3 regions of the Comamonas sp. HJ-2 genome follow, and region 3 is predicted to be linked to each of the others. Evidence: predicted binding sites of a transcription regulator. Region 3 holds the regulator's gene; each other region holds the start of a gene.
The links. The regulator sigma-54, encoded in region 3, starts transcription at its own class of promoters, with help from an activator protein. The targets are predictions, from matches to a motif close to TGGCANGNAANCTGCTTT.

Region 1: the regulator sigma-54 is predicted to act here: its motif matches at 5,112-5,129, upstream of ACWGXF_RS03140 (CmpA/NrtA family ABC transporter substrate-binding protein).
Region 2: the regulator sigma-54 is predicted to act here: its motif matches at 3,547-3,564, upstream of ACWGXF_RS11640 (flavin monoamine oxidase family protein).

The regions. Positions count from the first base shown of each region.
Region 1 covers NZ_JBSIFD010000002.1:353,857-360,843, reverse strand. Annotated here, with positions in the region: gene ACWGXF_RS03160 (Hsp70 family protein) at 1-2,030, shown strand, start outside; gene ACWGXF_RS03155 (Bug family tripartite tricarboxylate transporter substrate binding protein) at 2,226-3,254, shown strand; gene ACWGXF_RS03150 (ribosomal maturation YjgA family protein) at 3,268-3,693, shown strand; gene ACWGXF_RS03145 (nitrate- and nitrite sensing domain-containing protein) at 3,752-5,026, shown strand; gene ACWGXF_RS03140 (CmpA/NrtA family ABC transporter substrate-binding protein) at 5,286-6,560, shown strand; gene ntrB (nitrate ABC transporter permease) at 6,587-6,987, shown strand, end outside.
Region 2 covers NZ_JBSIFD010000012.1:108,203-115,189, forward strand. Annotated here, with positions in the region: gene ACWGXF_RS11630 (molybdopterin-containing oxidoreductase family protein) at 1-1,564, shown strand, start outside; gene ACWGXF_RS11635 (sensor domain-containing diguanylate cyclase) at 1,760-3,319, shown strand; gene ACWGXF_RS11640 (flavin monoamine oxidase family protein) at 3,625-5,220, shown strand; gene ACWGXF_RS11645 (c-type cytochrome) at 5,251-5,748, shown strand; gene ACWGXF_RS11650 (RidA family protein) at 5,767-6,315, shown strand; gene ACWGXF_RS11655 (MFS transporter) at 6,399-6,987, opposite strand, start outside.
Region 3 covers NZ_JBSIFD010000022.1:9,851-16,837, reverse strand. Annotated here, with positions in the region: gene ACWGXF_RS17790 (aspartyl/asparaginyl beta-hydroxylase domain-containing protein) at 1-663, shown strand, start outside; gene ACWGXF_RS17785 (RNA polymerase factor sigma-54) at 853-2,454, opposite strand; gene lptB (LPS export ABC transporter ATP-binding protein) at 2,600-3,382, opposite strand; gene lptA (lipopolysaccharide transport periplasmic protein LptA) at 3,379-4,035, opposite strand; gene ACWGXF_RS17770 (thiol:disulfide interchange protein DsbA/DsbL) at 4,166-4,816, opposite strand; gene ACWGXF_RS17765 (SPOR domain-containing protein) at 4,976-5,677, opposite strand; gene argS (arginine--tRNA ligase) at 5,779-6,987, opposite strand, start outside.

The DNA of each region.
Region 1 (6,987 bases), on a different contig from region 3:
CGCCAGACCAGGGCCAGAGGCTGTCCGCACAGCGCTTTGCCCAGCTGGTGCAGCGCTGCCGCATGGCCAAGGAACAGTTGCTGGCGCAGAACGCGCCCGAGCAGATCGGCATCACCTTGCTCGGGGGCGGCAGCAAGCTGCTGGCGGCGACTCAAAGCGTCACGCTGACTCGTGAGCAGGTGCGGCAGTCGGTGGTCGACGGCTTTTTGCCGGTCGCGCAGATCAGCGATATGCCCGCCAGGCGGCAGGGCGCGCTGCGCGGCTTTGGTCTGCCCTATCCGGCCGATGCGGCCATCAGTCGTCATCTGGCGCATTTTCTCGCCCAGCATGCAAGTGAAGGTCTGCCCGATACCGTGTTGCTCAACGGCGGCGTGTTCCATGCCCATGCCATGGTTCAGCGTCTGACGCAATTGCTTGGCCGCTGGCGCGGCAGCCCGGTGCGCGTGCTGCACAACCCGCACCCCGACTGGGCCGTGGCGCGCGGTGCGGCAGCCTACGGGCTGGCCCGCCATCAGGCAGAGCTGTCGGTAGCACAGATTGCTATGCCCAACCCGCCTGAAGCACGGGCCGGGCAGGCGTCGGCAGCGATCAAGACCATGGTGCCGCGCATTGGCGGCGGTTCGGCACGCAGCTACTGGCTGCTGCTGCCGGGCAAGAGGGGCGAGGCGCCCCAAGGCCTGTGCCTGCTGCCGCGTGGCACGGAAGAGGGCGTGCGCATGGTGCTCTCTGGCCGGCGTTTTGCGCTCAAGCTGGGCCAGGCCGTGCGCTTCAATGTATTGGCCAACAGCCTGAGCCATGTGCCAGCTCAGGCCGGCCAGATTGCAGCTTTGATCGGCGAGGGGTGGGTGGAGCTGCCGCCCCTGGCCACGGTGCTGCCCGCGCCCGAAGGCCGGGCCGCAGCCCAGGTCGAGGTGCAGCTGCAAGCCTGCATGAGCGAGGTCGGCACGCTGGAAGTGCGCTGCGTTGCCGTGCAGGATGCGGGCCAGTCCTGGCTGCTGCCCTTTGCTGTACGCGCTGCTTCGGCTTCGGAGCCCATAGCTGACAGCGCCGGTGAACAAGGCGCTGAAGGCCAGAAACAGTCTGATTCTTTGGCAGCCAGGCTGCCTGAAGCCGTGGCCCTGGTGGAGCGCATCTTCGGCACGCAGGCGCAGGAAGTGACGACCCGGGAAGTGCGCCAGCTGCGCCAGTCGCTAGAGAGAGTCCTAGGCCCGCGCGAGGGCTGGGAGCTGGGCCTGCTGCGAGCCCTGTTCGATGTGCTGCTGGCCCGTGCCAGGCGCCGCCGCCGCACGGCCGACCATGAGCGCGTCTGGTTCAATCTCGCCGGCTGGTGTCTGCGCCCAGGCGTGGGGGCGGAACTCGATGGCTGGCGCATAGACCAGGTCTGGGCCTTGTATGGCCAGGGCCTGGGTCATGCCAAAGAGGGCGCCAACTGGACGGAGTGGTGGGTGTTCTGGCGCCGCGTGGCTGCGGGTCTGAATGAGGCCCGGCAGATGGAGCTGCTCGAAGACGTGGCCGGCCATATGCAGAAGGCCGTGCAACAGAACACGCGCGGCAAATCCAGCCATGGCAGCTATGACGACATGCTGCGCCTGTTCGCGGCCATGGAGGCCGTGCCCTGGCAGTACCGCCAGGAAATGGGGCAGTGGATGCTGCAGCGCCTCAGGCACGAGGATGAAACCGTGCAGACCTGGTGGGCCATAGGCCGCCTGGCGGCACGCCAGTCGCTGGCCGCCAACGCCCATCTGGTGATGCCGCCAGACGCGGCGCTGGAGTTCCTGAACGCCACGCTGGCCCAGGACTGGCGCAAGAACGAAACCGCGATGTTTGCCGCCGTGCAGATGGCCCGCATGACGGGCGACCGCGCGCGCGATCTGCCTGATGCCGTCAGGGCGCAGGTGCTGGAGAAGATGCGCAGCAGCGGCGCTCCCGAGCGCTGGATGGCCATGGTCGAGCAGGTGGTGCAGATGGAGGCAGAGGATCACAGGCGCAGTCTGGGCGACAGTCTGCCGCCGGGGCTGGTGCTGCTGTGAAGAGGCTGTGCCGCTGCGGCCAGGCTTTTGGTCACGGCATTTGCAGGAGGCAGCCTCTGCCAAAGACGATGGCCGAACAGTGAGTGCTATTCAGGCCGCTCGGCGAGCGATGCAAGAATGGCCTGTTGCATGGGGCGACAGGCCGGCATGGAGGGCTGGCAGCATCCATGTTCACCACCACAGGAAGTTATTGCCATGAAGTTTGAAGAAGCTGCGCGCACCGAGATGGCGCGAAACGCTGTTTTTATCTCTGCAAACCAACGCCGCTCGCTGCTGTTGGCAGCGGCGGCTGCTGTGATGGTGGCTCCTCTGACGCAAGCATTGGCGCAGGGCGGCAACTGGCCTGCCAAGCCGATTACCTTTGTCGTGCCCCAGGCACCGGGAGGTGCCAACGATGTGATTGCGCGTGCCGTGGCGCAGGGGCTGGAGAATTCGCTGGGCCAGCCCGTCATCGTGGAAAACCGTGCCGGCGCCAACGGCAATCTGGGCACCGGGCAGGTGGCGCGCAGCGCGGCCGACGGCTACACCTTTCTCGTGACGGCGCAAAGCGCCTACACCATCAATCCGGCACTGTATTCCAGGGTGCCGTTCGATCCCATCAAGGATTTCACTCCCGTGATGCAGCTGGCCGTCGCGCCTTATCTGCTGGTGGTGAATCCGAACTTCCCCGCCAGGAATCTGGACGAGCTGGTGGCCTATGCCAAGGCGCATCCGGGCAAGGTGGAATACGCTTCTGCCGGCAACGGCACGCTCAACCATCTGCTGGGCGAGATGCTGAAAAAGCAGAAGAACGTGAGTCTGCTGCATGTGCCTTACAAGGGAGCGTCGGCAGCCGCCACCGATGTGGTGGCCGGCCAGTTGCCGGTGACCTTTGGCAGCTTTCCCGGCGTGATGCCTTTTGTCAGCAGCGGCAAGCTGCGCGTGCTGGGCGTGGCCTCCGACAGGCCCACATCGCTGGCGCCCGAGATCCCCGTGCTGGGCAAGGGCCTGGCCGTGACCAGCTGGTACGGCTTGTTTGCACCGGCCGGTACGCCGCAGCCGGTGGTGGACAAGCTCCATCAGGCCGTCAAGACCGTGCTGGCCAGGCCCGAGATGGCAGAGCGCCTCAAGACTCTGGGCGCCGAGCGCGTGGAGTCCACGCCGCAAAGCTTCAAGGCCATGCTGCCGGCCGAGCTGGCGTACTGGAAGCAGGTGGTCAAGGACTCCGGCGCGCATATCGACTAAAGGGGACGACAGCTTGCTGATACATCTGGCCGCTGCCGGGCCCTTTCGTCGCTCACGGGCGGGCTTGACCCTGCTCATTGCGGCGGTCATTGCCATCGGGCTGGCCTCGCGCCGGGGCTACATGCCCTTTCCCGCCTGGCTGGGCAACTATCCGGGCGATGCGCTCTGGGCCTGGGTGGTGCTGCTGTGCGTGGCCTGGCTGAGGCCGGCCATCACGCGCGGCAAGCTCATGGGCTGTTCCCTGGCCATCGCCTTTGCCATCGAGTTCCTGCAGCTCTATCAGGCCCCCTGGATGCAGGCCCTGCGCGCCAACAAGCTGGCCTATCTGGTGCTGGGCAATGGCTTCGATCCCCTGGATCTGCTGGCCTATGTCGTGGGCATCGGTGTGGGCGCCATGGTGGACCGGCTTTGGGAGAGGCGGCAGCGTCGCCTTGCCTGAGATGGCATGAATCGTGCTCGTCGTCCATGGAATCAACATGACGACAAGCACTACCCCCATGAAAACGCCTCTGCACTATCTGGTGGCTGCAAGGCAAAGCGAGATTGCCGAGCTGGAGCAGATCAGCCGCGCCAGCAGCCTGGTGGCGAGCATGTCCGAGCTCGTCCATGCGCTGCAGAAAGAGCGCGGTCTCTCGAATATCTTTCTGGTCAGCGGTGGAGCACAGGCGCAGCAGAGCCTGCTCGATCATGGCCGGCATGTGGACCGGGTCATGGAGCGGGTCTGCCTTGCGCTTGAAGAGCTGGGCGCGCGGGCGCCGGGTGCGCATGGCGCTCGCCTGTTCAACGCGATCGCCAATGCGCTGCAAGGCTTTGAAGCCCTGCCGCTGCTGCGCCGCCGGCGCGATGCTCTGCAGCTGAGTGCCGAGGATTGCACGCAGGCGCTGATCCGCATGATTGCGGCCTGCCTGACCGTGGTGTTCGAGGCGGCGGACAGCGCTTGCGATCCCGATATCGCGAAATTGCTGGTGGCGCTGTTTCATTTCATGCAGGGCAAGGAGCTGGCGGGCCAGGAGCGCGCCACAGGGGTCGCGGCGTTTACCGCAGGGGCAGGCAGGACAGAGCGTCAGCGCCATTGGCTGCATCTGATCGAATCGCAGGAGCGCTGCTTTCAGGTGTTTGCAGACTTCGCCAGTCCCTCGGGGATGGAGCGCTGGCAGCAGCAATGCGGGGCCTGCCCCGATATGACGGTGATCGAGCGGCTGCGTCGAATGGGCTGCACGGCGGGGGACGGCGTGCTGCTGGACTGCAGCTTGAGCTCGCCATGGTTCGAAGCCTGTTCCAGCCGGCTCGATGCCATGCACCAGATTGAGGCATTCCTGGCCGAGGAACTGCAGGCCCAATGTCTGCGCAAGCTGGAGCAGGCAGGTGCCGCGCTGAGTCAGCAAAAGGCGCTGCTGGAGATGCAGCCGCAGCCTGGGACTCGTGCCGAAGCGGCTGCGGCCTTTCTGGGGGCCACGCAGCCAGCCGCCTCCTTGCCTGCGGAGGGGGCGTATGGGTTGCAGCTCGAGAAAAGCATTGTCTTGCTGGTGCAGGAGCAGTCCATGCGCCTGCAGGACATGCAGACCGAGATCGACAAGGCGCGCGCCACGCTCAAGGAGCGCAAAACCATAGAGCGGGCCAAGGGCGTGCTGATGAACTACCGCCAGCTCGGCGAGGGCGATGCCTACAAGCTGATCCGCCAGACGGCCATGAACCAGAACCGGCGCATGCTGGATGTGGCCGAGGCGATTCTGGCCACGGTGGACCTGCTGCCTGGCAGCACCAATTCATAGCCTTGGCCTCGCGGTGTTTGTTGCGCTGCACCAAATATGGGCCAAAACCGGAAGCGCAAAGCCTGCTCCGCCTCTGATCGGGGACTGGCATGGTTTGTGCATGACTGTTGATGTCAAGCAGACCAAAGGCGGTCGCGCTTAAAGCGTTATTACGAGTGACCTGGGACAACGGCGTCCTTTTCTCCTCACACCCGAGGAGGGAAGGGCGCCTTTTTGTTTTCCGGATCGCCTTCACCACGATTCTTGATGGAGTTTTCTCATGAGCCAGCGCCTTCCTTCGTCTACTGTTCCTGCGCCCGAGCCTGTATCTGCCGGTGGGCGGCGCGAGTTTCTGCGCGTGGCCGGTGCCGCAGCCCTCTATGGCACGCTGGGCCACCATGGCGCCTGGGCCGCAGGCTCCGACGCGCCGGAGAAGAAAGAGGTCAGGATCGGCTTTATCCCGCTGACCGATTGCGCCAGCGTGGTCATGGCCTCGGTGCTGGGCTTCGATCAGAAATACGGTGTGAAGATCGTCCCCAGCAAGGAAGCGAGCTGGGCCGGCGTGCGCGACAAGCTGGTCAACGGCGAGCTGGACTTCGCCCATGTGCTCTACGGCCTGGTCTACGGCCTGCATCTGGGCGTGGGCGGCCCCAAGAAGGACATGGCCGTGCTCATGGGGCTGAACAACAACGGCCAGGCGATCACGCTGTCCAAGGCCCTGGCCGACAAGGGGGCGGTCGACGGAGCCAGTCTGGCGAAGGTCATGGCCAGGGAAAAGCGCGAATACACGTTTGCCGGTACCTTCCCCACCGGTACCCACGCCATGTGGATGCATTACTGGCTGGCGGCTGCGGGCATCAATCCGTTATCCGAGGCCAAGCTGATCACCGTGCCGCCGCCCCAGATGGTGGCCAATATGCGCGTGGGCAATATGGATGGTTTCTGCGTGGGCGAACCCTGGAACCATCGCGCCATCATGGATGGCATCGGTATTACGGCCAACACCACGCAGGACATCTGGAAGGATCACCCCGAGAAGGTGCTGGGCACCACGGGCGAGTTTGCGCAGAAGAATCCAAACACCTGCCGCGCCGTGATGATGGCGATTCTCGAGGCCAGCCGCTGGATCGATGCCAGCCTGCAGAACAAGACGAAGATGGCCGAGACCGTGGCCCAGAAGTCGTACATCAACACCAGCGTGGACGCCATCAACCAGCGCATTCTGGGCCGCTACCAGAACGGCCTGGGCAAGACCTGGGACGACCCCAACCACATGAAGTTCTTCAACGACGGGGCCGTGAACTTTCCCTATCTGTCGGACGGCATGTGGTTCCTCACCCAGCACAAGCGCTGGGGTCTGCTCAAGGCCCATCCCGACTATCTGGCCGTGGCCAGGCAGATCAACCGCATCGACCTCTACCAGCAGGCGGCAAGCCAGCTCAAGGTCAGCGTGCCCAAGGATGTGCTGCGCACCAGCAAGCTGATCGACGGCGTGGTCTGGGACGGCAAGAACCCTGCCCAGTACGCCGACAGCTTCAAGATCAAGGCCGCCTGAGGCCGCCACCTTAACGGAGAACCATCATGGTCAGTGCCGTACTTCACTCACCGCTCGAACTCGATCCCCCGCACGATCCGCAACTGGCAGCCCAGGCGGCCAATGATGCGCTGCTCGAAACTTCAAAAGAGATAGCTGCTGGCACAGAACTTGTAAAGGCTGAAGTGGAAAAAGATATCAAACCCAAAGCGATAGTCACGGCTCCGGTTGCGGTGGCGCCAAGCCGCTTGCGCCAATGGGCTGAACAGCTATTTGCTCAGGTCCTGCCTCCGCTGCTGGGGCTGGCGCTGCTGGTCGGCCTGTGGTCGCTGGTATCGAGTAGCACAGGCAAGAGCATTCCGACCCCGGCCGAGACCTGGGAGCAGGCCCTGCAGGTGTTCAGCGATCCCTTCTACCGCAACGGGCCCAACGACCAGGGCGTGGGCTG
Region 2 (6,987 bases), on a different contig from region 3:
GCTGATCCTGATCTGGGGCAGCAACAGCATCGCCAGCAATCTTCATTTCTGGCGCTATGCGCAGGAAGCCAAGCGCGAGGGCGCCAAGCTGATCTGCATAGACCCGCGCAAGAGCGAGACCGCCGACAAATGCCACGAGCATCTGCAACTGCTGCCCGGCACCGATGCGGCACTGGCTCTGGCGCTGATGCACGAACTGATCGTGCACGACTGGCTGGACCATGACTACATCGCCCAACACACTCAGGGCTGGGAGGCACTCAGGGCCAGAGCATTGCAATGGCCGCCCGAGCGCGCCGCCAGTGTCTGTGGCCTGAGCGTGGAACAGATTCAGTCCCTGGCCCTCGATTACGGCACGACCAAGCCTGCGGCCATCCGCCTCAATTACGGTATGCAGCGTGCGCGCGGCGGCGGCAATGCCGTGCGCGCCGTGGCCTGCTTGCCGGCTCTTGTCGGCGCCTGGCGCCACCGCGCTGGCGGGCTGCTGCTGTCCGCCTCGGGGGTCTCGCCGTTCAAGCGCGCAGATCTGCAAATGCCGCAATTGCTGGGCGAGCGTCGCCCACGCACGCTGAACATGAGCCAGATTGGCGATGTGCTGCTGCATGAGGGCGATGCCGGCTTCGGCCCCAAGGTGGAAGCCGTCGTGGTCTATAACAGCAATCCCGTGGCGGTGGCGCCAGAGTCGGCCAAGGTGGCTGCGGGCTTTGCGCGCGAAGATCTGTTCACCGTGGTGCTTGAACATTTCCTCACCGACACCGCAGACCATGCCGACTATGTGCTGCCCGCCACCACGCAGCTAGAGCATTGGGACATCCACGGCAGCTACGGCCATACCGATGTGCTGTTGAATCGCCCCGCGATCGAGCCCCAAGGCCAGGCGCGCAGCAACGCGCAGATCTTTCGCGATCTGGCCATGCATATGGCCAGGCTGGACCCCGCTTTTGCCGCAGCCTGCTTCTCTGATTCCGACGAAGCGCTGTGCCGCGCAGCGCTAGCACAGACAGCCATTGATTTCGACGATCTTCTGCAACAGGGCTTTGCCCATATCCCGCTGCCCGATGCGCCGTTTGCCGAAGGTGGCTTTGCCACGCCTTCGGGCAAATGCGAATTCGACAACCCCGCCCTGGCGCGGCTGGGCATCAACACCCTGCCCGACTATCTGCCCAATTACGAGCCCCCCACGACCGCCTACCCGCTGGCCATGATCTCGCCACCCGCACGCAACTTCCTCAACAGCAGCTTTGCCAATGTGGCCAGTCTGGCCCGCATGGAAGAGCGTCCACTGCTGGAGATGCACCCCGATGACGCAGCTGCGCGCGGCATTGCCGACGGTGACCGGTTACGCGTCTTCAACCAGCGCGGCGAGCATGTCTGCCACGCCGCCGTCAACGGCCGCGCTCGCACCGGCGTGGTGGTGGGCCTGGGCATCTGGTGGCGCAAGCAGGGAGCCAACGGCACGAATGTGAACGAGCTGACGCATCAGCAGCTCACCGATATTGGCCGGGCGCCCTGCTTCTACGACTGCGCGGTACAGGTGGAAAAGTTCAAGGAGTTGTCAGCCTGACGCGGCTGCATTGTGGTTGACCATGAGCAGGGCCACGGCGCGAGCAACCATAATGCAGACACTCAATGAATATGCGGCCGGGGTCTGAGCCTGTCAGAGCACACAGGTACAGCGCAGAGCCGCCCTGCTCTCGCGACATCATCTGTGAAGAAATCTCTCCCCTGGCACCGCCGGCTTGCGCCTAACCGGCTTGATTTGCGTCGACTGATCCTGGTCCTGACCATCTGCAGCGCGCTGATCCCGTTTCTCAACACCTTCTATGCTGGCTATCTGGTGCAGCGCCAGCAGCTGATAGACAACACGCTCGAAGGTCACCATGCCTATGCAACCAAGCTGGCGCAGAGCACGGATGATTTTCTGCAATCCGCCCTGCAGCAGCTGGAATACAGCGCCAATCTGATGGGCGCGCACATGGATGACGTGGACTATCTGGCCAAGGAGGCCACACGTCTGCGCCTGCAAACCAAGAGCTTCAACTCCGTCACCATCATCGACCCTACGGGCTATGTGCTGGCGACATCGCCCGAAACCCTGCAGATCAAGGGCAAGACACTGCAAAGCGCCGGAGTGACACAGACCTTGAGCACTCGCGGGCCCGTCATCAGCCAGCCCTATATGTCCACGGCCGGCAACTACATCGTCTTCGTCTCGCAGCCCATTTTCGACCCTCAGGGCGAATTCCTGGGAGCGGTAGGCGGCAGCATCTACCTCAAGGAAGACAGCATCCTCGACACCCTGCTGGGCTCGCACTTCTACCAGGATGGCACCTATGTCTATGTGGTGGACAAGAACAAGCACATCATCTATCACCCCGACAACCACCGTATCGGCGATCAGGTGATCAACAACGATGTCATCAACGCCGTGATCCGAGGCGAGTCGGGTACGGCGCCGGTCGTCAACAGCAAGGGCGTGGAAATGCTGGCCGGCTATGCCGTCATCCATGCCTCGGGCTGGGGCATTGTGGCCCAGCGCCCCAAGGCGGCCACGCTGGCCCCGCTCAACAAGCTGATGCGCTCCGTGCTCTACAAGACCCTGCCCATCGCCCTGCTGATGCTGGTGGTCATCTGGTGGAGCGCGCGCCGCATTGCCAGCCCGCTGCGCCAGCTCGCCAATGGCGCTCACGATATGGACAAGCCCGAGACGGCACAGAACATCCAGGCCGTCAAGTCCTGGTACTTCGAGTCCTACGAACTCAAGAAAGCCATGCTCAAGGGCCTGGGCCTGCTGCAACGCAATATCACCAAGCTGCGCGAGGACGTGAACACCGATCCGTTGACCGGGCTGGGCAATCGCCGTCATCTGGAAGCAGCCATCAGCGCCTTTCAGACGCAAGCGCTGCCGTTCTCGGTGATTGCCATCGACATCGATCACTTCAAGCATATCAACGACGGTTTTGGCCACGATACAGGTGACGAGGTGCTCAGACAGCTCGCACGCACCATGCGCGAGGTCTCGCGTGTCGATGACCTGCCCTGCCGCGTGGGTGGCGAGGAGTTTCTGCTGCTGCTGCCCGGCACGGGGCTGGAGGCCGCCGCCCATGCCGCCGAGCGCATGCGTCAGCTGGTCGAGAAAATGGAGATACCGCCAGTGGGCCATATCACCATCTCGCTAGGCGTGGCCCACTGGCCCGACAGCGATCCCGATATCAAGGCCGTCTTCCAGCAGGCCGATGCCATGCTCTACGCAGCCAAGCGAGGTGGACGCAATCGTGTCATGGTCAGTGAGGCCTGCGAGCCTCCCAGCGAGCTCTGAGCCCGGCAGCACCGTAGTTCCGCTCCCACACTCAAGGCGTATCCGCTGTCACAGCCGATACGCTTTTTTTTGCAGCTTATTGTGTGACTCCGTTGCACCAATTTGGCCATTGACGCTTCAAATTAGTGAGCATGCACCATAAGCGTTAAAAGGATTGAGCGCAAATTGATCTGAATTTCATAACAAGTGACTGATTTCATTGAATTAATGCCTTGAGCCCTCTGACCTGGCACAGCTCTTGCTGAAAACCCTTGCCCCGCAACCCCGGATGGACAGCGGAATACACAACAGCAAAGGAATTTCAGATGCCAGAGCCAAGCAAGCATGTCAGTCGCAGACAACTGCTCTCGATGATCGGAAAGGTCGCGGGCGGCAGTGCCATGTACCAAGCCATGAGTTCACTGGGCTACGCCGCCGAGTCGCATTACAGTGGTCCGGTCAAGCTCGGCAACGCCAGACCTGGCGCGTCGGTTCTGGTGCTGGGCGCGGGCCTGGCAGGCATGGTGGCAGCCCACGAGTTGCGCGCAGCCGGCTACAAGGTGCAGTTGCTTGAATACCAGAGTCGCGCCGGCGGTCGCTGCTGGACGCTGCGCGGCGGCGATGAGTTCAGCGAACTCGACGGTACACGTCAGAAAGTGGGCTTTGCCAAGGGCAACTACTTCAACCCCGGCCCCTGGCGCGTGCCCTACCACCACCATGCGATGCTGGACTACTACAAGCGCTTCGGCATCAAGCTCGAAGCCTTCAACCAGGTCAACTACAACGCCTATCTGCACAACAGCAAGGCCCTGGCCGGCAAGCCCCAGCGCTTTCGCCATGTGCAGACCGATGTCTACGGCCATGTGGCCGAGCTGCTGTCCAAGGCTACCAATCAGGGCGCGCTGGACCAGAGCGTCAGCCGGGAAGACAAGGAACGCCTGCTGGAGAGCCTCAAGGCCTGGGGCGTGCTGGACAAGGAATACCGCTACCGCGCCAGCAATGCGGTCAGCGATTTCCGTGGCTACGACATCGACCCCGGCGGCGGCCTGATGGCGCAGGCCAAACCGTCGACGCCCATGGGCCTGCACGAGCTGCTCGAATCCAATTTGTGGCGCCAGATGGGCGTGGGCAATATCTACGAATTCCACAGCGCCATCTTCCAGCCCGAAGGCGGCATGGACATGCTGGCCCAGGCCATGGCGCGCGATCTGGGCTCGGCCATACGCTACAACGCCAAGGTCACCAGGATCGCCCAGAACGACAAGGGCGTGACCGTGGACTATGTGGACGCCCTCAAGCCCGGCGCCACGCTGCAGGCCCGCGCCGACTGGTGCGTGTGCACGATTCCGCTGTCCATCCTGAGCCAGATCGAAGTGCAGGCCGGCAGCGCCATGCAGAACGCGATTGCTGCCGTACCCTACGGCAGCTCCATGAAGGTCGGTCTGGAGTTCAAGCGCCGCTTCTGGGAAGAGGACGAGCGCATCTACGGCGGTATCAGCTACACCGATCTGCCGATTCAGCAGATCTCCTACCCCTCCACCGGCTATATGGGCAACGGCCCCGCCGTGCTGCTGGGCGCCTATGCCTTCGAGAACTCCAACAGCTACCGCTTCTCCTCGCTCAAGCCGGCCGAGCGCATTCGTCTGGCGCTGGAGTACGGCGCGCAGATCCATCCGCAGTACAAGCAGGAGTTCCTCAACGGTGTGTCAGTAGCCTGGCATCGCATGCCCTGGATCAATGGCTGCTTCGGCAACTGGACAGATGCGCTGCGCGAGCAGCACTACAAGGATCTGGCCCAGATCGACGGCCGCCTGGTGCTCGCGGGCGAGCATGTCTCGTACATCCCCGCCTGGCAGGAAGGTGCCGTGCTGTCTTCGCTGGACGCCATCCAGCGCCTGCACGCCAAGGCCTCCAGCCTCTGATCGCCCATGTCTGCAACAAGGAACTTCACCATGCACACATTGCACCGTCTTTGCTCCGCTTTCGCCCTGGCCCTGGGTCTCTCCGGCGCCGTCCTGGCCCAATCACAGGGCATGAAAACCCAGGATGTGAAAAACCTGCAAACACTGCAGTCTGCCGCCGTTCTTTCCATCTCGCCCGCCGACACCCAGGCGCTGATGCAGAATTTCTCGGCAGTCCGCCCACGCTTCAGCCAGAGCGGCGGAGAGACCCTGTACCAGGCCATCTGCCAGGGATGCCACATGGTCAAGGGCGAAGGCGCCAAGGGCGCCGGCTTCTACCCAGCGCTGGCCTCCAACCCCAAGCTGGCAGCCGCTGCCTACCCGGCCTCGGTCGTCATGAACGGCCTGCACGGCATGCCGTCCTTTGCCAGCAAGCTGTCCGACGAGCAGATTGCCGACGTCGTGAACTATGTGCGCAGCAGCTTCGGCAATCAGTACCCGGACAAGCTGTCTGCCGCCGACGTCAAACCCTTTCGCGTCACCCCATAAACCCATTCAGGAGATCACATGAACGTTCCATCCATCTTCAAGACCGCTACCACAGCCGCCCTGCTGGGCGCTGCAGTCCTGCTCACCGGCTGCGCCGCCACCACCTCCTCCGGCGGTGGCGATGTCCTGCGTTACAAGACACCGGGCTCGACCTTCCCCATCGCCGCAGCCGTGGAAATCCCCACCGATGCCCGCACCGTCTACCTCTCGGGCAAGGTGCCGCCCGTGGTGGACAAATCCAAGCCCGCCACTGATCCTACGGCCTACGGCGGAGATACCGAGGGCCAGACCGTGGCCATCCTCAAGAGCCTGGAAGAGCAGCTCAAGAGCATGAATCTCGGCATGAGCGATGTGGTGAAGATGCAGGTCTTCCTGGTGGCCGATCCCGCCAAGGGCAACAAGATGGACTTTGCCGGCTTCATGCGTGGCTACACCCAGTTCTTTGGCACGGCTGCCCAGCCCAACCTGCCCGCACGCTCGGCCTTCCAGATTGCAGCCCTGGCCAACCCGGCCTGGTATGTGGAAATCGAGGTCGTGGCAGTGCGTGCCGCCAAGCCCGTCAAGTAAGTGACGCTCCAGCCCCTGGAAAAATAAATCGGGTGGCATTCATCGCCTGTACCGTCAGCGATGAATGCCGATTCATGCGCTGCTTAGTGAGCGGTGGAGCCAGATCCCTGCTGGGCGCTGCGCGCATCCAGGGCCAGAAAATGGTGAACCACGGGCTTGTCCGGCCCCTGGTGGTAACGCAAAGCGGCGGCCTGCAGATCGGCGTCGGCCTTGGACACGCGACCATGCTGGCGCAAGTGCTCGGCCCAGGACTCGACCAGAAACCACTCGATCACCCGACCTGGCTCGCCGGTGTGCTCGGCCACGCCCCAGGCATAAGCCCCATCGCGACGGCGCTCCTGGGCCACTTGCTGCATGGCCTGGAAAAAGGCGGTCAGATCTTCGTGGGCAATGCGGTATTCGATCTGAATCATGACCGGGCCACGATCGTGAGCCACGGGTTCTGCCAGCAGGGGCTCGGGCCAGTGGTTGGACGGTTGCAGATCCGCCTCGCCTGCTGGCAGCTTGACGCGGTGAAAGACCAGGGACACCAGCACCAGACCCAGGGCCCCGATCAGCAGCGTGACCGGCAGGCCCAACTGGCCGGCAATCAGGCCCCAGCCCAGGCTGCCCAGGGCCATGGCACCGTTGAATACCATCAGGTAGATGGCAAGACCCCGGCCGCGCACCCAG
Region 3 (6,987 bases):
AAGAACATGCAGATCAAGGCCGCAGCCAACAACGACGACGCAGGCTTCAACTCCTTCTTCAAGACCGGCTGGAAGCGCTTCTACCTCAAGTGGTACGGCGACGCCCACCCTTCGGCCATGGAGTTGTGCCCCAAGACCACGGCCCTGGTGAAATCGATTCCCAGCGTCAAGGCCGCCATGTTTGCCGAGCTGCCGCCCGGCGCCAAGCTCAATCTGCACCGCGACCCCTATGCGGGCTCGCTGCGCTATCACCTGGCCGTGCTGGCGCCCAACGACGACCGCTGCATGATCGAGGTCGACGGCCAGCCCTATAGCTGGCGCGAAGGCGAAGGCGTGATCTTCGACGAGACCTTTATGCACTGGGCCGAGAACCGCTCGGAAGGCAATCGCATCGTGCTGTTCTGCGATGTGGAGCGCCCCATGACCAATGGCTTTGCCCAGTGGCTCAATCACTGGCTGGGCAAGAACGTGGTGGCCGCCGCCAGCTCGCCCAACAACGAGGGCGATCCGCGCGGCATGATCAGCAAGCTGTTCAAGATCTCGTTCTATGCGGGCAAGTACCGCCGTGCCTTCCGCGACTGGAATCCGACCTTCTACAAGATCCTCAAGTTCGGCCTGATGATCGGCGTGCTGGTCTGGTTTATCTGGTGGTTGGTTTCTTGATAACCCCCTGAGGCGCTACGCGCCTTCCCCTGGCCGGGCGCCCCCAAGGGGGACGGCAGCATCGCCGCAAGGGCGGCTCTTGCTCGCTGCCCCTTGCTTGAGGAATGCCTTATCAAGGCTCCCGCCCTAAATACAGAACAAGAAAGCCGCTGTGCGATGCATCAGCGGCTTTCTTGTTTCTGCGGTGCCCTACAGCGCCTTGCGCAGCGTGGTCGTCGGTATCTTGAGCTGCTCGCGGTATTTGGCGACGGTGCGGCGCGCGCACTCGATGCCCTGCTCCTTGAGCATATCGGCCAGCTTGGCGTCCGACAGCGGCTTTCTGGCATCTTCGGCATCGACAAACTGCTTGATCAGCGCACGCACGGCCGTGCTGGAAGCACTGCCGCCGGTTTCCGTGCCCAGGCCCGAACCGAAGAAATACTTGAGCTCGAAGGTACCCTGGGGCGTGGCCATGTACTTGGCCGTGGTCACGCGGCTGATGGTGGACTCGTGCAGGCCCAGGGTGTCGGCGATATCGCGCAGCACCAGCGGGCGCATGGCCAGCTCGCCATGCACAAAGAAGTTCTTCTGCCGCTCCACGATGGCTTCGGAAACACGCAAGATGGTGTCGAAGCGCTGCTGGATGTTCTTGATGAACCAGCGCGCCTCCTGCAGTTGCTGCTGCAGCGCCGCATGGCCGTCGCTGTTCTTGTGGCGGCGCAGCACGCTGGCATAGATGTCGTGCACGCGCAGACGCGGCATGACCTCGGGGTTGAGCTGCACGGAGAAGTCCACCCGGCCCGAGCCGGACCGCACCGGGCGCACGATGACATCGGGCACCACGATATGGCGTTCCACGTCGACAAAGCGGCGCCCCGGACGCGGCTCCAGCCTGGCGATCAGGGCCATGGCTTCGCGCAGTTGCTCCTCTCGCGCACCGCACAGGCTGGTGAGCTTGCGCAGATCGCGCCGCGCCAGCAGGTCCATGGGCTGGGCACAGATGGCCTGCGCCAGCAGCAGCCGGCTCATATGCGCCTCGGTCGTGCCCTCGTCCTCGGCCGTGCGGATCAGATCGCGCAGCTGCAGCTGCAGGCACTCGGCCAGATCGCGCGCGCCCACACCCACGGGCTCCAGGCTTTGCAGCAGCTTCAGCGCAATGGCAAAGTGCTGCTCCAGCTCCTCGCGCTCCTCCAAGTCGTCGCCAGCCAGGCTCTGCGCCAACTCCTGCAGGGAATCCTCGAGATAGCCGTCGTCGCTGAGCGACTCGATGAGAAAGCGCAGTGCAGCCATGTCCGCCGCACCAAGATGCAGGCTCAGCGCCTGACGGTGCAGAAAGTCGGTCAGGCTCTGGTGCTCGCGCGCCAGATCGATGGCATCGGTTTCGTCATCGCCGTCGCGGTTGCGCGTGGAGCTGCTGGCCGAGGGCGTATCCCACTCGCTGCTGGATTCGCCGCCCCATTCCCCGTCCTGGCCGTCCATGCCGTCGGCCTCCCAGTTCAGCGTTTCCGGGGTTTCGGGGTTTGATGTCTCCGCTACCGTTTCAGTAGCTTGTTGCGCTTGCGATGCATCTCTTTCAGCATGAATACCATCTGAAGTGCTGTATTCACTGGCGCTAGCAGCTACATCTACAGGAGCATCCCCCGCAGTTTCTGCCTCATCGCCCGCACGTTCCAGAAAAGGGTTGTCGACCAGCATCTGCTCGACTTCCTGCGCCAGCTCCAGGGTGGAGAGCTGCAGCAGCTGAATGGATTGCTGCAGCTGCGGCGTAAGCGATAAATGCTGCGAAACGCGTAGCGAGAGACCTGGCTTCATCGAGGCGCGGCTCCCAGACAATCATCGCAAACGCGCGCAGTGCTATGGACTTGCCGCCGGGCCGCCCCAGGGCAAACCCCGGCGCAGCCGGTCAGGGCCCCTTCCGGGGACAGCGACCACACAAAGTGAGGGAGCGTGGGGGTCATCACATTCTGAAATGTTCGCCCAGATAGACGCGGCGCACATCGGCGTTCTCCACGATCTCCTCGGGCGTGCCTTCGGCCAGCACATGGCCGTCGCTGATGATGAAGGCGTGGTCGCAGATGCCGAGCGTCTCGCGCACATTGTGGTCGGTGATCAGCACGCCGATGCCGCGCTCCTTGAGGAAGCCGATGATGCGCTGGATCTCGATCACCGCGATCGGGTCGATGCCGGCAAACGGCTCGTCAAGCAGAATGAAGCGCGGTTGCGTGGCCAGGGCGCGGGCAATTTCCACGCGACGGCGCTCACCGCCGGACAGCGCCAGCGCCGGCGACTGGCGCAGATGCTCCACGCGCAGCTCCTGCAGCAGGCCCGTGAGGCGCTTTTCGATCTCGTCGCGCGTCAGCGTCTTGCCCTGCTCGTCCTTTTGCAGCTCCAGCACGGCGCGCACATTGTCTTCCACGCTGAGCTTGCGAAAGATGGAGGCTTCCTGAGGCAGATAGGACAGGCCCAGGCGCGAACGCTGGTGAATCGGCATGCCGCCCACCGGCTGGCCGTCGATGAAGATCTCGCCGCCGTCGCTGCGCACCAGGCCCACGATCATGTAGAACGATGTGGTCTTGCCTGCACCGTTGGGGCCGAGCAAACCGACCACCTCGCCTTTTTGCACGGACAGGGACACATCCTTGACCACCTTGCGGCTGCCGTAGGACTTGGCCAGATGCTTGGCCTCCAGGCGGCTGTCGGACTCGCCGCTGCGGCTGCTGGAGAAAGTCGGCTCGCTCATTTCTTCTCGTCGGCTTTCTCACCGCCCAGCGTCATGCTCTGGCGCAGCTGCGTGGCAGGTGTTGCAGGCTTGGGCTGTGCTCCCGGCGTGCCGTCCTTGGGCGCCATGATGGCGCGCACACGGCCACCCTGTCCCACGGAGGAGCTCGGCAGGCCGCCGCTGGTCTTCTGGCCATCGACGGTATAGACGTCGGTGATGTTGTTGTAGACGATGATGGAGCCCGTGACCTGATCGCTGAGCTGACCGCCACGGTAGCGGCGCATCTCGCCACGACGGATGAACTTGACGATATCGGCCTTGCCGTCGTACTCGATGACTTCGCCTTCGCCCTCGATGAACTCCTCGGGCTGACCGGCCACGGTATCGCGCTTCTGACGGAAGAACGCTCGCTTGCCGGCCTCGGCCTTGATCACACCGTACTGATAGCCCTCGGCGTCCTGCCGCACATCGAGCTGAGCACCGCGCAGCACGATGGAGCCCTTGGTCATCACCACATTGCCAGTAAAGACACTGGTCTGCTGCAGCTCGTCATGACGCAACGCATCCGCCTCGATATTCATGGGCTTGGCGCTGTCGGCTTTTTCGGCATGGACAATGCCGGTCGCTGCTGCCAGGGCGCAGGCCAGCGCAAGAGGTAGGAGTGTTTTTTTCATGGAAGGCACGTTTCTTGCATCCATTGTAGTCATTCCCTTTTTGCAACTTGCGTAAAAAACACCCACAAAAAAGCCCGCACGGCGGCGGGCTTGTTGGGCGTCAAACGTCACTGACGTCTGCTGGCTGATCTCAGGCCTTGCGACTGGAGGCGACCAGCGCATTGACCACGCGCAGCACATTGTCCATATTGCCGGCCTTGGTGCCGTCCGTGTAGTAGCGGCCGGCCACACCCATGGCGGGCACGCCTTCCACGTCATATTCGTTTTGCAGCTGAGCGGCCTTGCGCGCCTGATTGGCCACGGTGAAGGAGTTGTAGACCTCCTTGAACTTGGCCAGATCCACGCCCTGCTTGCCGACCCAGTCAAAGATGGCGTCGTCGGTCTTGAGCAGATTGCGATCCACGTGGATGGTGCGGAACACCTTGGCGTGCAGCTGGGGCAGCAGGTTCATGCCCTCCAGAGCGTAGTACAGCTTTTGCTGAGGCACGAAAGAGGCATTGAAGGCCACGGGCACGCGGCGCACCGCCACATCGGCAGGCTGGCTCTTTGCCCAGGCTTCGAACTGGGGCTCGAAGGCATTGCAATGCGGGCAGCTGTACCAGAAGAACTCGACCACCTCGACCTTGCCGGCCGGCGCGCTCACGCTGGCGGGCTTGCCCAGCTTGATGTAGTCCTTGCCTTCCTTGGGCGCAGCGCCCTGGGCCCAGCTGGAGGAGGCACCCAGACTCAGGGCACCGGCAGCAGCTGCCGAGGCAGCCAGAGAGAATTCGCGACGTTTCATCTAAACAAACTCCTGTATCAGGTCTGCAGTATCAGAGCCAACAGGCCCAAAAAAGTTCAGCTTTGTCAAAACTACCAATGGCACAAGCCAGAGGCCTCAAGCAAGGGCCGCCCCGCAGCTACGCTGCAGTCCCCGGCGCGCAGCGCCTCAGGGGTCTTGTTATCTGGCCGCGCGCACCAGAGTCGAGTCCACGCCCGCACCGTCGAGCTTGCCCTTGAGCTGCTCGGCGTCGTCACGCTTGCTGAACGGCCCCACGCGCACGCGGAAAACGGTGATGCCGTTCTGCTCACGCTCGCTGATGCGCGACTCCCAGCCCAGCATGGCCAGCTTGGCACGCTGCGCTTCCGCTTCGCTCTGGCCGCGGAAAGCACCGGCCTGCACAAAGTAGTTGAACGCAGAGTCCGAAGAAGATGCCGTTTGCGCGGCCGCCTTTTCCTTGTCTGCACGCGCCTTGTCTGCCTTGTCGGCGGCGGCGGAGCGCTCCTTGACCAGATCACCCAGCGGATCACCCGATGCAGGCTTGGCAGGCTTCTCCGGCGTAGAGGGCGGCGGCGTGGTGACTCCGCCGGTTGCAGTAGGTTGTACCGCAGGCGTGGGCGGCGACACCGTCACGTCGCTCGGAGGAACTGGTGGTGTCACCGGGGGCGGTGCAGGCTGGCGGCTCTGCAGCGGTGCGTTGGGGTCCCAGTTCTTGTTGCGCTCGGCCTCGGCCGCATCGCGCTGAGTGTTGTTTCCACCCTTGTTGAGGAAGGGCACCGGCACCTTGGTCACATAGATGGCCACGGCCAGGGCCGCAGCCAGACCGATGACCATGCCAAAGATAAGCCCCAGAATGGTTCCACCGCGTTGCTGGTTCTTCATATCAGTCGCTTAACGCTTTCTGCTTCAGTTATTCCATTCTCAGATCCATCGACCCCTGACAGGCAAGGCCGGCAAGGTGATCGATGGACAGGAAACTGGGATTACATGCGCTCGGGTGCGCTCACACCCAGCACCGCCAGACCATTGTGCAACACCTGGGCCGTGGCAGCGACCAGGGCCAGACGTGCGAGCTTGACCTTTTCGTCGTCCACCAGAATGCGCTCTGCGTCGTAGTAGCTGTGATAGCTGGAGGCCAGATCGCGCAGATAGAAGGTCACGTCGTGCGGTGCGTTGCCTTCGGCAGCAGCAGTCAGCATCTCGGGGTACTTGGCCAGCAGCAGCATCAGCGCCTGGGCCTGCGGGCCTTCCAGAGCGGACAGGTCCACATCCTTGAGTGCCGCCAGGCCTGCACCACCGGCCTCCTGCCAGGCACGCAGCACGGACTGGATGCGCGCATGGGCATACTGCACGTAGTACACGGGGTTGTCGTTGTTCTGGGCCACGGCCAGATCCACGTCGAAGGTGTACTCGGTGTCGGGCTTGCGCGAGAGCAGGAAGAAGCGCACGGCATCCTTGCTGGTCCACTCGATCAGATCGCGCAGCGTGACGTAGGAGCCGGCGCGCTTGCTGATCTTGACCTCTTCGCCGTTGCGCACCACGCGCACCATGGTGTGCAGCACGTAGTCGGGGTAGCCCTCGGGGATGCCCACATCGGCAGCCTGCAGGCCGGCGCGCACGCGGGCAATGGTGCCGTGGTGGTCCGTACCCTGAATGTTCACCACCTTGGTGAAGCCGCGCTTGAACTTCTGGATGTGATAGGCCACATCGGGCACAAAGTAGGTGTAGCCGCCGTCAGTCTTGCGCATCACGCGGTCTTTGTCGTCGCCGTAGTCGGTGGACCTGAGCCACAGCGCGCCGTCCTGCTCATAAGTCTTGCCGTTGGCGATCAGGCGGTTGACCGTCGCCTCGACATGACCGTTTTCATAGAGGCTGGACTCGAGGTAGTACTCGTCGAACTTGAGGTTGAAGGCCTGCAGGTCCTTGTCCTGCTCGTTGCGCAGATAGGCCACGGCGAACTGGCGGATGTTGTCGTAATCCTCGACATCGCCGTTGGCGGTGAACTCGCGGTCATCGGCCTTGATGGTTTCCTTGGCCAGGAAAGCCTTGGCGATGTCGGCAATGTAGTCGCCGTTGTAGAAATTCTTGGCCAGCGGGTTTTCGCTGTCGGTGGGCCAGCATTCGTCACCAGGCTTGAAGCCCTTGGCGCGCAGCTGGGTGCTCTTGGTCAGGGTGTCGATCTGCACGCCCGC